4 regions of the uncultured Paraglaciecola sp. genome follow, and region 1 is predicted to be linked to each of the others. Evidence: predicted binding sites of a transcription regulator. Region 1 holds the regulator's gene; each other region holds the start of a gene.
The links. Region 1 encodes sigma-54, which starts transcription at its own class of promoters, with help from an activator protein. Its sites were predicted from a motif close to GTTGGCACGNNNNTNGNNT; they were not measured.

Region 1 (3,218 bases):
TGGTCATATCCCAAGTGGAGGGCAGATAATCAAGAATTTCGACTAGCTCATTAGGATCTTTTGGTAAGTTACGGACATCGATGCTAACGGCCACTTGGTCGTATTCATCAACTACAGTATGAGTGAGTGTGGGTAAAAGGTTAACTGGAATATTATCCACACAATAATAGCCAAGATCTTCTAATGAGCGCAGCACTATAGATTTACCTGAGCCAGAACGCCCACTAATAATGATAAGTTTCATTTATCCTAGTGCCTCAAATAACTCTTGGTCTGTTTTTGCTTGGCGCATTAGGCTTAACGTGTCCTTATTGTTTAGTTTCGTGGCAATAGCAGACAAAGTGCCTAAGTGTTCAGATGCTTTGTCTTCGGGTACTAAAATAGCAAAAAAGATATCAACAGGCGCATTGTCTATGGCGTCATAATCGATTGGTTTTTTACTGGTCAATACAATAGCCATAACATTTTCTAGTTCTTGTAGGCGACCATGTGGCAGGGCAATACCATTGCCAATGCCAGTGCTGCCCATTTTTTCTCTGCATGTCAGACTAGACAAAATAGTAGCTTGGTCAATATCAACATCAATTAAATGTTGGTTAGCAATTTGACTAATAAGTTCAAGTACTCGTTTTTTACTGGTTCCTTGAACTGCACATAAAGTACAGTCAGGATGAAGAATATCTTTTATTTCCATTATGAATTCTAATTGTGGTTTATCGTTGACGCTATCAATGGCGTTTAATTTTTTCCTTGTGCTTAATCACTTGGCGGTCAAGTTTATCGATTAAAGCATCTATTGCTGCATACATATCTGACTGTTCAGATGTAGCAAACACCTCTGTTCCACTGAGGTGTAAAGTGGCTTCCGCTTTTTGATTAAGCTTTTCCACATTTAATATTACATGAACATTATTTATATGCTCAAAATGTCGTTCTAGTTTAGTAAATTTCGTATGTACGTAATCTCTTAAAGAATCTGTAATATCTACATGATGGCCGGTAAGGTTAATTTGCATATCGCCTATTCCTTCTTCAATTCGCCTAAAGCAGGCTCTTACGTTGGTTAGATGGTGGGATCATGAGTGACTCCCGGTATTTTGCTATTGTTCGCCGCGCTACCATAATGCCTTGGTCGGCCAACACCTGAGCAATTTTGCTATCGCTTAAAGGTTTACTGGGTTTTTCTGCAGCTACTAACTTTTTAATCAATGCCCTTATTGCAGTTGATGAACATTCTCCGCCTGCATCTGTGGCTACATGGCTAGAGAAGAAGTATTTCAGCTCAAAAATACCTCTTGGTGTATGCATGTATTTTTGTGTTGTAACTCGCGAAATAGTGGATTCGTGCATATCTACCATTTCAGCGACATCGTTCAACACCATAGGTCTCATCATTTCGGGGCCATGTTCAAAAAAACCCATTTGTTGCTGCACTATGCAGTTAGACACTTTAAGAAGAGTTTCGTTGCGGCTTTCAACACTTTTAATAAACCACTTTGCCTCTTGTAAATGTGAACGAATAAATTGACTGTCTGAAGTGTTCTTAACACTTTTGCTCATCGCTGCATATTGCTGATTGACGTTGAGTTTAGGAAGGCTATCTGGGTTAAGTTCTACTTTCCATCGGCCATTTTTCTTAGAAACAGATACATCAGGGATAACGTAATCTGATTCACCTGTGACTATGGCAGTACCTGGCCTAGGATTAAGGGTTTGCAACAGACGCATGGCTTCCCGCAACTCTTCTTCTTTGAGACGAGTTTTTCGCATTAGAGTACGATAGTCTTTACTGCCTATCAGATCGCAGTAATCAGTAATCAACAACTTGGCTTCTTCTAACCAAGGTGTATCTGATGCAAACTGCCGTAATTGGATTAGTAAACATTCTTGGGCGCTGCGAGCGCCTGAGCCTATGGGATCAAACATCTGGATGCGTTTAAGTACTACTGCAACTTCGTCCAGTTCAATCTCTTCGTCATCCATACTGGCTAGGACTTCTTCAGTGCTAATAGTCAAATAACCGGCTTCATCGATAGAATCGATAATGGCCATAGCAATAGCAATATCGGTATCGCTAAAATGGGTTAAACGCATTTGCCAAAGCAAATGGTCTTGAATATTTTCTGTGGTTTCGCCTTGAAATACTTGATCATCATCGCCTGCTGATCCTGCACTGCTCATAGAGGAAGGGGCTGATGAAGCACTTAAATATTCATCCCAAGTACTGTCTAAGGGTAAATCCTCTGGTATGTCATTATTTTGCAGGGCATCGCCGCTATCGACACTATCCGCATTGACTTCAACTTGAGTGCTGTCGCTATCTTTATTATCGGCACTGTGGTTAGTTTCAAGGGCTTTTTCGCCACTACCACTGTCATCTGACTCGTTTACTTCTAACAACGGGTTAGAGTCTAAGGCTTCTTGAATTTCAGCTTGTAAATCCAAAGTAGACAATTGCAATAGCTTTATGGCTTGTTGCAGCTGCGGTGTCATTGTAAGTTGTTGGCTAAATCTTAACTGTAAAGAGGGTTTCATTAACTTCTTATGTTTAATCTGTTGTTGTTATCAGACGAGATGAACTCTTCATTCTAGAAATTACAGCGTGTTGTCGAAGTTATCCCACATCAATCATAAAATACTAATCAAGTTCGCTTGCTTGACAGCTTTGCTGGAAGCTTAATATTTTAAGTAATATTCTTTTAACTATAGCCTGAATTGTTCACCTAGGTATACATCTCTTACACGTTGATCACTTAAAACTTCTTCCGAAGTGCCAGAAGCTATCAACTCGCCATGGCTCACTATATATGCTTTTTCACATACATCTAAGGTTTCACGCACGTTATGATCGGTAATTAATACACCTAGACCTCTATCGCGTAATTGTTGAATTATTTTTTTTATGTCGTTAACTGAAATGGGATCAACCCCAGCAAAGGGTTCGTCTAATAATATAAATTCTGGATCAGCCGCCAAGGCTCGCGCAATTTCTACTCTTCTGCGTTCACCGCCAGACAGACTCATACCTAAACTATTGCGAATATGGTTGATATTAAATTCGTCCAATAATGAGTCGGCCTGTTGTTCTCGCTGTTCTTTTGATAATTCTTTACGAGTTTGTAATATCGCCATCAGATTTTGATATACGGTTAGCTTTCTGAATATTGATGCTTCTTGTGGTAAATAACCTATGCCTTGCCTAGCACGCACATGCATTG
Region 2 (3,218 bases), on a different contig from region 1:
CGGCAGAGAAAATGCTAGGCTGGAGCAAAAGCGAACTTGTAGGGCGAGACATTCACGACATGATCCACCATACTCATGAAGATGGTAGCCACTATCATCCAAGTGACTGCCCCATCTATGCTGCATTTCATGACGGATCGGTGCACAGCATAGATGATGAGGTATTTTGGAGTAAATCAGGTATAGCAATTCCGGTTGAGTACACTAGCACTCCGGTTACCGATAACGGCAATCTTGTCGGCGCAGTGGTCATTTTCCGTGATATTACTGAACGTAAGAAAACCGAAAAGAAACTACTCAATGCAATTAATGAAATTGATACTTTAAAACATCGCCTGGAGTTAGAAAACGCCTACCTGCAAGAAGAGATCAATGCGGATTTCAACCACCATCAAATTATTGGACAAAGTCAAGCTGTTCAGCACATGGTGCGTCAAATCGAACTCGTTGCTCCAACCGACGCAAACGTTCTTATCATCGGTGAATCTGGCACGGGTAAAGAATTGATCGCCAGAGCAATACACGAAATCAGTGCTCGCAAAGCCCGCCCACTAATCCGTGTAAACTGTGCGGCGATCCCCGTAGAACTATTCGAAAGTGAGTTTTTTGGCCATGTAAGAGGTGCGTTCTCTGGTGCTGTTTCAGATCGTGCCGGGCGCTTTGAGTTAGCTGATGGTGCCACAATATTTTTAGATGAGGTAGGTGAAATACCATTGCAACTGCAGAGTAAACTGTTGCGAGTATTACAAGAACAGCAATTTGAGCGTGTAGGCGACTCAAAAACATGCAGTGTGGATGTGCGAGTTATCGCCGCAACCAATCAAGATCTCAAATCATTGGTGGAAAAAGGTGCGTTTCGTGAAGACTTGTATTTCCGACTCAATGTATTTCCAGTTGAATCACCTCCTCTAAGAAAGCGACTGGAAGACCTACCTATGTTAACCAAACATTTTATTGATAAAATTTGCAAACGTGCCAATAAAGTACATCCCAAAGTATCACTTGCCCAACTAGAAAATTTAAAAGCCTATCATTGGCCAGGTAATATCAGAGAGCTAGAAAATATTATTGAGCGCCAGGTTATTTTGTCCAGTGATAATAAGCTATATTTCGACTTTTTGTCTTCAACTACTTTTCCCAGAGCAGTCAGCCAGGTTCAACCCGTTGATATTTTAAACGAGACTCAAAAAATAAAGTTAAGCGTTTCAAGTATTGAAATGGCGCTAAAACAAGCCAACGGTAAAATTTATGGGGAAGATGGTGCCGCTGCTATCTTGGGCTTAAAACCTACTACACTAGCTTCCAGAATAAAAAAATATAATATTAAGAAGTCCTTATTTCAAACATAAAACAATCCATCAAGATTTGTTTTAGTCACATTCTCTGTCATATGTGAAGTTTCAAAATATGTAAACAGAATGAGGTGAGCACAGTGAATTGTGTCTCTGTGACTTACAATAATGTTTATCGAATCCAACGGTCAAGGTAAATCATTTATCAAAGTTTTGTCTGCAGTGATTATCCGTTGAAGACAACAAAGGTCTCTATACCTAGGGTGAAATATAATTTTAATAAAGAAGTGCTGATTCAACGAATTAATTTTTAGGAAAAACAACGTAATGTCGTTGAAAAAACAATGAACTTTCGTTATTAACGATAATTCGTGGTGAAGCATTTTCTTTTAATTAATATTTAATCCATTAAATTCAGTGACTTATTTAAAATTAACTTCTGGCACAGTTATCGCAATAAGTATATTGCTTATGGGGTTTGCTATTAGCAATTGAACGAGACCCAAAGCAATAAATTAACGCGGAATAAAAGAGTACTAGTTAATTATTACAAAACTTGAACGATTCTAAGTCTGCACAATTAAAGATTATGGCGTCATCATATTTTGCACTATTGCTGTCCAGAATGATTATTTGAGGAATGAATTATGAAAAAAATCGATGTAACCGAACTCATTTTCACCATAAAAAATGAAAGAAAATTAACATGGGAAGAAATTGCACAAGCAGTTGGCATGTCAACTATTTGGACCACTTCCGCTTGTTTAGGTATGAATAGTTGCCCAGCGGAGATAGCTGAGAAACTGGTAACGTTTTTAGGTTTACCTGCAGAGGCAATGTCAGTTCTGACGGAATACCCGCTAAAAGAATGGGATAAAGCCGTTCCACAAGACCCTCTTATTTATCGTTTATACGAAGTAGTGGGGGTATACGGCGATACGCTTAAGGAGGTTATTCAGGAGAAATTTGGTGACGGCATTATGAGCGCTATTGATTTCACTATGGATGTTCAAAAGGAAGTTGATCCAAAAGGTGACCGAGTTATCTTAACGTTAAATGGTAAATTTTTACCTTATAAATCTTGGTGATCGAGTAGATTAAAATCTGTATTTTGTAATTAATCAATAATTGATGGCTTCTGGTGCCTTATTAGTTTTTTGATACAAGAATAAAATTTAAAATAATATAAAAGAGGAACAACAATGGCTTATATTGAACCCAGTGAGTTTGTCACTAAGATGGTTGACGCAGGTGAATCTAAAGTGTTTATGTCGACTAAAGACACTTTGATAAGGGCGTTTATGGCGGGGGCTATTTTAGGATTAGCGGCCGTTTTTGCGATTACTGTAGGGGTTAAAACAGGGAGCCCCTTAGTAGGAGCGCTGCTTTTCCCTGTTGGTTTTATCATGTTGTATTTGATGAAGTTTGACTTGTTAACCGGAGTGTTTACTTTAGTGCCCCTCGCCCTGTTGAATAAGCGACCCGGTGTGACTTTTAGTAGCATGATGCGAAATTGGGGCTTAGTGTTTGTTGGCAATTTTGCCGGTGCTATGACCACCGCTTTTTTTATGTCTTTTGTTTTAACCTATGGTTATTCTGTCGACGGTGGCGCAATCGCTGCCAAGGTTAGCGCTATTGGTGAATCACGCACGTTAGGCTATCAAGAAAATGGTATAGGTGGCTGGTTTACTATTTTTATTCGCGGCATGTTATGTAACTGGATGGTCTCTATGGGCGTGGTTGGTGCAATGATATCAACGTCTGCAGGCAGTAAAATGGCAGCCATGTGGATGCCAGTCATGTTGTTTTTCTTCATGGGTTTTGAACATTCAATTGTTAACATGTTTCTTTTCCCTTTTTCCATGATAATGGGGGGTGATTTCACCGTATATGACTACTTAGTGTGGAATGAAATCCCAACTGTTT
Region 3 (3,218 bases), on a different contig from region 1:
TGTTGAGCCTCATCGTCATCGTCAGATAACATAGAACGCATTTGTACCAGCTCATCAAGTAGAGTGTCTGTAACGCTGTCCAACTCTTTACTTTGAGCAGTAATTTCTTTATCTGGCTTCTGTAAAGCTTCCTCATTGATATCGTCTGAATCATCTAATAAAGGATTTTCGATGATTTCATCTTCTGACTCATTAAGTAAATCATCAATACTGATCTCTGCTGGCTCTTCTTCATCCACCGCAGATTTAGCAAACGTTTCATCATCAGGTACCAGTGGTGGCTCACCCTCATCTTGTTTCATATCATCAGCGTCAGCGTTAACTTGTTGTTCATCTTCCTCGAGCAATATTTTTTTAAGCTCAGAGTTGTCATCGTTGTCTTTAACATCAGCTAATAAATCGTCATCTTCATCAAATAAACTATCTAGGTCATCATCTTCTAGCTCATCGACACTTTCAGAGTTATCGATCAGTGAATCTTCTATGTTATCCCCTAAAGCATCCTCTACCAATTCTTCAAGTTCTTCAGATAACACATCATCAAATAGGTCGTCATCGCCAAATAAGTCACCACCATCCAATTTATCATTGTTCTGTGGCGACACCTCGGCACTTAATGCGCCTGACAAGTTACCCATTTCAGTGGCGAAAGGATCCAAAGAAAGGTCGTCCGAAGAATCATCTTCTGGCTTAACAACCGTAGGAACTTTTCGCTTAATCATCCAATAAGCAAAAGCAATGAGTGCGAATAAAACGGGTAAGGTGAACAACAATATAATTGTTATCGTATTACCTAACCAAGAGTTGTTTTTTTCTGCCATTTGTGCAGCTTTAACGGCATCATCTTGACGAGACTTTTCTAACAACTCTTCAATGCTTTGACCCATTTGATTCATTTGCAGAGACTTTTTTTGTTCCTCACTGCGCATTTCATCAATGTCGGCATTCACTTTACTGAGTCTTTCAGATAACTTTTTATTATTATCCAATATGCTTTGCACACTGTTTATGGATTCGGAAAATTGCTTCCGAATAGCAGTGAACTGGCGATTTTGAGCCTCGTCAATCGCTTCTAGTTTTTGCTCCATCAATTCCTTGGTTTGCTCCAAAGCTGCGGCATTTGATGTTTGTTCTATTAGTTTATTTGATATATTTGACTTAAAGCTCAATATGTCTAGCTGGGCTTTTTGTTGCGCTTGCCTGTTATTAACATTAAAAATATAAGCCTCAGATGGCATTTTCAATATCGAACCATCTTTCAACAAATTAATATTTTGTTGTTCAAAAGCGTCAGGATTAATCTCGTATATGGCTTGCATAACCTGATAGACAGACAAAGAGCTATTAGAACGATAATTTTGAGAAATTTGCCATAAAGTGTCCGAAGAAACTATGGGTCCATAAGTGTCAGACTTTGTACCTGGTTGGATTTGAAGTTGTGGCTCAGAATACCTAGGAGAAGAATTTTTAGGACCTCTTACATTACCCTGTTGAGAATTGGCAGCAGGAATAACGGAAATGAAATTCAGTACAATTAAAAGCTGTATTGCTATTTTTCGCAAATTCATATGATTCCTTCTGGCCCCAAAATATAGCTCCTCGTTATGAATGACGTCACGACACAACGCTACACTCAACTTTGCACAATATCTTCGTATGTTCTTTTGAAAATAAATAAAAGTGATTATCTATATAAATTAACTAGTTATGCAATTTCACATAGTGTCGCTTTATTGGCATTAAACACATTTATTCCAATTAATTTATGTTTGTAAGCAAGTCGTATTCCAAGTTTGAAAACGCAGCATAAATATATAACAACTATAAACCAGTTGGTCTGTTTGATCTAAAATGGCGAGCTGATTAGGAAAGATACTCATTAAGTATCTTATCGGCAATAGAAAAGAATGGATGAGGGCCTGTCACACAGGCCCTTATATATATTTACATGTAATCTCGGATAAGCACTTCAGCAATCTGCACACTGTTGGTTGCCGCGCCTTTACGCACGTTATCTGACACAACCCATAGATTAATGCCGTTAGGATGTGTGATATCGTTTCTGACTCGACCTACATGCACATCATCATTACCGCTGGCGCTGCTCACTTGGGTAGGAAATGCATCTCTATCAGTGTGTAACACTATGCCTGGCGCATTGGCTAATAATACTTTTACTTCTTCAGCGTCTATTGGCGAGCGAGTTTCAAGGTGAATGGCTTCACCGTGACCATAAAAAACGGGGACACGAACAGCAGTCGCATTCACTAAAATAGTATCATCACCCATTATCTTTTTAGTTTCCCACACCATTTTCATTTCTTCTTTGGTGTAATCATTATCCATAAAGACATCGATTTGTGGAATAACGTTGAAAGCAATTTGGCGACTAAAGGCTTCAGTTTTCACTTCTTTGCCACTTAGCAGCGCCGCAGTTTGATGAGCTAACTCGTCAATTGCAGCCTTCCCTCCCCCAGACACTGACTGATAGGTGCACACATTAATACGCTCAATGCCAACAGCATCGTGAATAGGCTTTAAAGCCACCATCATCTGAATAGTAGAGCAATTAGGATTAGCGATAATATTACGATTACGAAAATCAGCTAATGCTTGCGGATTCACTTCAGGTACCACCAAAGGAATATCTGCTTCATAGCGAAAGTGAGACGTGTTGTCGATAACTACACAACCGGCTTCAGCGGCAATAGGTGCGAATTTTTCTGAGACACTGCCACCAGCAGAAAGGAAGCCTAGTTGTACCTGACTCCAATCAAATTCATCAGCATCTAAAACGCTAATCTCATTTCCCTTAAAGGTCACCTTTCCACCAGCAGAACGAGCACTGGCTAATGGATAAAGTTTGTTGATTGGGAAACCTCTTTCTTCAAGAATTTCGATCATGTGTTGTCCTACTAATCCAGTAGCGCCCAACACGGCGACATCAAAGGCCCGAGACATGGTTTTTTACTCCTAAACATTTAAATTATGGGTGGCATTGAATTATGTGAACCACCTATATGGCGGGCAAAAATCCAACACCGTAGATTGCCTTCGAATTTGCAAAATTTCCAGTGTTTAGCGCAATTGCAGAAAACTCTCTTCTTATAGGATAGTGTTTTCGGATATATCTAAACTGATCGGCACTGTGCATGTTTGCTCTGAAATATTGGTCATCTGTCTCAATGTTATACACATTTAACACTAACTGGTGCAAT
Region 4 (3,218 bases), on a different contig from region 1:
TAGAAGCGGATAAAATTTAGTTGGTTTTATTATTAATGTTTCACCACAATTTAATACCACACAGATAACAGTTTGCTCGGTTTCACTTTACACACTAGATATTTACTACCAGTGTTTTACTCATACACCAAAGAGTGCGGTATTATATTTGGTTACATGTTCGAAAGTGATATTATATAAGAACAGATAGATTGGAATAATACAATGAACCGTCGTAAAAAAGGTAATCAGATTTTAAAAGCGCGTGCGAAAAAAGCAAATGCTAAATTGTCTTCAAAAATCAAACCTAAATATATTAGCAAAGGCGATCGGGAAACAATACTCACTGAGTCTGCTGAAGACACAAACGTCAATTCTGAGAAGTGACCTTAGTTTCTCCTCTAATTCTCGTCGGAGAACAGATATTGTATGCTCGGCTATCGGCCAATAGCGGACATTAACATCTCCAAATAAAGCGAGTGGCAAATCAAGTGATCTTCCCCCTCAATTTTGATTTGCTTAATTTTACACTGACCCTTTTATTCCGTTTCACCAACCGGGCTTTGTAGCTTTGCCTCTTTAAACGGCCTATAAGCTCCTCTGCATTTTCATCAAAGTGTTTTTGATAATCTTGATAGGTAACATTATCGACCCCGCTCGCCGCCTTTTGTTCATTTTACTGAATGCATAGCGCCAATGGGTTTCGTTTAAACAGCGAGACAAATCGCGAAAGCGATGTGTGGGTTCTTGTTTTGCTTTTCTGGCTATTCCTCTCAGTGCGGGTAGCTCATAATATTCCCAATCTTCTGCGTCGGGGATGAGTGTCCTCTGAGAGCTATGTACTTCCGTCAAGTCCTTCCCCATGTAGTTGGCTCTCCCAACCTCAGAGTACTATGCATGATCCGACTTCCATTTAACCATCGGCCAATATCCCCGTTACGGGACGCTCGACGTTCCTCATGCTGATTAATTATTCTCGCGCACCAGCGTAGTCCGGTCTCAGCAGAGCTTCGTGTCTCTAGCAATTCAATTCGCGGGAATAATATCATGAGGGGAATAAATGGATCTCTCAAGTTCTCAAGTGCATCTGTATGTACATGCCACAACCTTTTGACTCCGGAGGCCCTCCACATCCTCACCATTAGTGGATGCTTCTGTATAGGTTTCGGTGGGCGTTAAGCCCCTCACCGACCTCAATTTTTATTTCGAAGCTGTCTGCTATGCCAGTTCTTAGGGTCTGCGAAACCCCTACGGCCTATACATTTATCTGTGTACGCTTCACTTGTATTGTTCGAGTTCAAAGATTCTTTCCGCCACAAGCGCAACACTCGATACGCGCGGTTGGTTAGACCTTACCCGACAGGGACTTACACCCTGCAAGATGCATCAAGATTAAACTTGACGCTCTAACGCCTAAAGCAGCGGTTTATCCGCTGGCTTTGCTTGTTAAGCTAACCAGCAGCATAGTGGTTCCGGAATTTTTCATGTCACTACCATATGGGTTATTTAGAGGAAATTCACAAGAGTTCCATGTATATCCATGTAATTAGGCGAATAACTAAAGATTCCTTCATTGTATGGAACAGTAATTTTTACCACCAAGTTAAGCATGTTATACGGTCACTAACGTTCTTTTTTAGTCTGTCCGTTTGGGGTATTTACAAATTGCAATGCATAAAGCAAATTACAATCTAAACAGCAAAAAGAGGATTGCACTTAAGTTTATGATAAATATATGGTTTATCAATTTATGCGTGTTGGCGCAAATATTGATATAGGTTGTTGAACTAAATATTTTTGTAATCAGGAGTTATTATGAATGTGAAACAAATCTTATGCGGTATTCTTTTTTTGCCAATGGCATTAAACGTAAACGCTGGGCTTATTGATTTTGAAACAACAGCATCAGGTGGTGTACCGACAGATAATGGTACAATAGAATTTACGGATGCTTTTATGGCAGATGGAGTAACCGTACGTTTTGGTTTTGATAGTAATTTCGATGGCGTTTTAGACACTAAAGCTGTTTTTGAGGGCGCTGGGAATAGTGATGCTGGCAATGATACTGGGTTCTGGGGCGCTGGTTCCGCTAAAGATACTGCAGCTCCTGGTTATACATCGTTGTTAGGTGATTTTTTCTTAAGGCAAAGTACTCCTTACGAACCTTTTGGAGTCTTTACCATTTTATATGAAGCAGATAACCCTGTTACTGCAGCGTCTGGTGAGATTTGGGACATTGATGGAGGTAAGGCAACTGAAAGATTCTTAGTTCAAGCATTCAATGGATCTACCTTGCTTGACTCAATTCAATCACCACTGGGCATCGACCGCACTTTAGATGGTATGCCATGGGCGTTCGGTTTTAATGGCCTAAGCGATATCACACAAATTAATATCACGTTTACTGGTAGTAAAACAAAAGGTATAGGCCTTGCTTTTAACAACTTTTCTCCCGTGGAAGACATCAGCCCACCAGTAAGTGTGCCGGAACCATCTTCACTTGCCATGCTTGCCTTGGGAATGATTGGCTTAGCATCACGTCGATTAAAAAAACAACCTTAAACCTGACGCTATCGACTTAACGTAGAGCGGTAAATAGATCACTTTACCACTCTCGATCTCTATCTCTATCAAAGTGTTACTACTAAATTTTGAACTCACGCAACCTATAAAATTGAACAGGCATGGTTAAAAAGATAAGCAAATATCTCCCTCGCTATTCAAGTCAATCGCCCGTATTCACCCTTCATAACAGAGGCCGCCAAAAGAACACGTAAATAAACAGTGTATAGGTAGATTAAAACGTCATTTTGCCTCATATTTACCTATCTTTTATATCCCTGAGGGAGCGCAAACCGGCGATTTCTCGTCTATTACTCAACTGTTCTCAAATAATTCAAAATGCAAAACAAACGTCTACCGCTGTTGTGCAAAACAATTTTGAATATTGCTTTTGTTTATGATGATGAACTACTTTTATTCAAACAGACTTATCTGAGGCAGTGCTCGATTTTCGCCGTTAGATACCAGCTTTCAGCGTGTACTTGGTATTTAAACGGTTAGAAAAGCTAATCTTCCAACCGTCTGCAATTCGCTCAAAACGGTAATACAGTTTGTGAGTTACAAAGACACACAATGTTACCAACTCAAAAACCATTTAAGTCGAAAACAAAAAAGGCAGCTTTCTCTGCCTTCATGACCTCATTAAAAAACTAAGAACAATTAGCGAACTTATTTAA

Region 2: a site for sigma-54 is predicted at 1,731-1,749, ahead of cynS (cyanase). Genes of this name have one in related genera too.
Region 3: a site for sigma-54 is predicted at 1,774-1,792, ahead of Q0Y52_RS09645 (FimV/HubP family polar landmark protein). Genes of this name have one in related genera too.
Region 4: a site for sigma-54 is predicted at 1,736-1,754, ahead of Q0Y52_RS07060 (PEP-CTERM sorting domain-containing protein). Genes of this name have one in related genera too.

What each region holds. Positions count from the first base shown of each region.
Region 1 is NZ_CALSOK010000014.1:120,405-123,622, forward strand. It holds gene rapZ (RNase adapter RapZ) at 1-244, opposite strand, end outside; gene ptsN (PTS IIA-like nitrogen regulatory protein PtsN) at 245-694, opposite strand; gene hpf (ribosome hibernation promoting factor) at 729-1,016, opposite strand; gene Q0Y52_RS14150 (RNA polymerase factor sigma-54) at 1,042-2,535, opposite strand; gene lptB (LPS export ABC transporter ATP-binding protein) at 2,704-3,218, opposite strand, start outside.
Region 2 is NZ_CALSOK010000003.1:45,228-48,445, forward strand. It holds gene Q0Y52_RS03800 (sigma 54-interacting transcriptional regulator) at 1-1,349, shown strand, start outside; gene cynS (cyanase) at 1,940-2,380, shown strand; gene Q0Y52_RS03810 (formate/nitrite transporter family protein) at 2,495-3,218, shown strand, end outside.
Region 3 is NZ_CALSOK010000010.1:423,291-426,508, reverse strand. It holds gene Q0Y52_RS09645 (FimV/HubP family polar landmark protein) at 1-1,568, opposite strand, end outside; gene Q0Y52_RS09640 (aspartate-semialdehyde dehydrogenase) at 1,945-2,961, opposite strand; gene Q0Y52_RS09635 (4-phosphoerythronate dehydrogenase) at 3,017-3,218, opposite strand, start outside.
Region 4 is NZ_CALSOK010000008.1:155,876-159,093, reverse strand. It holds gene Q0Y52_RS07065 (DUF2986 domain-containing protein) at 205-366, shown strand; gene Q0Y52_RS07060 (PEP-CTERM sorting domain-containing protein) at 1,795-2,541, shown strand.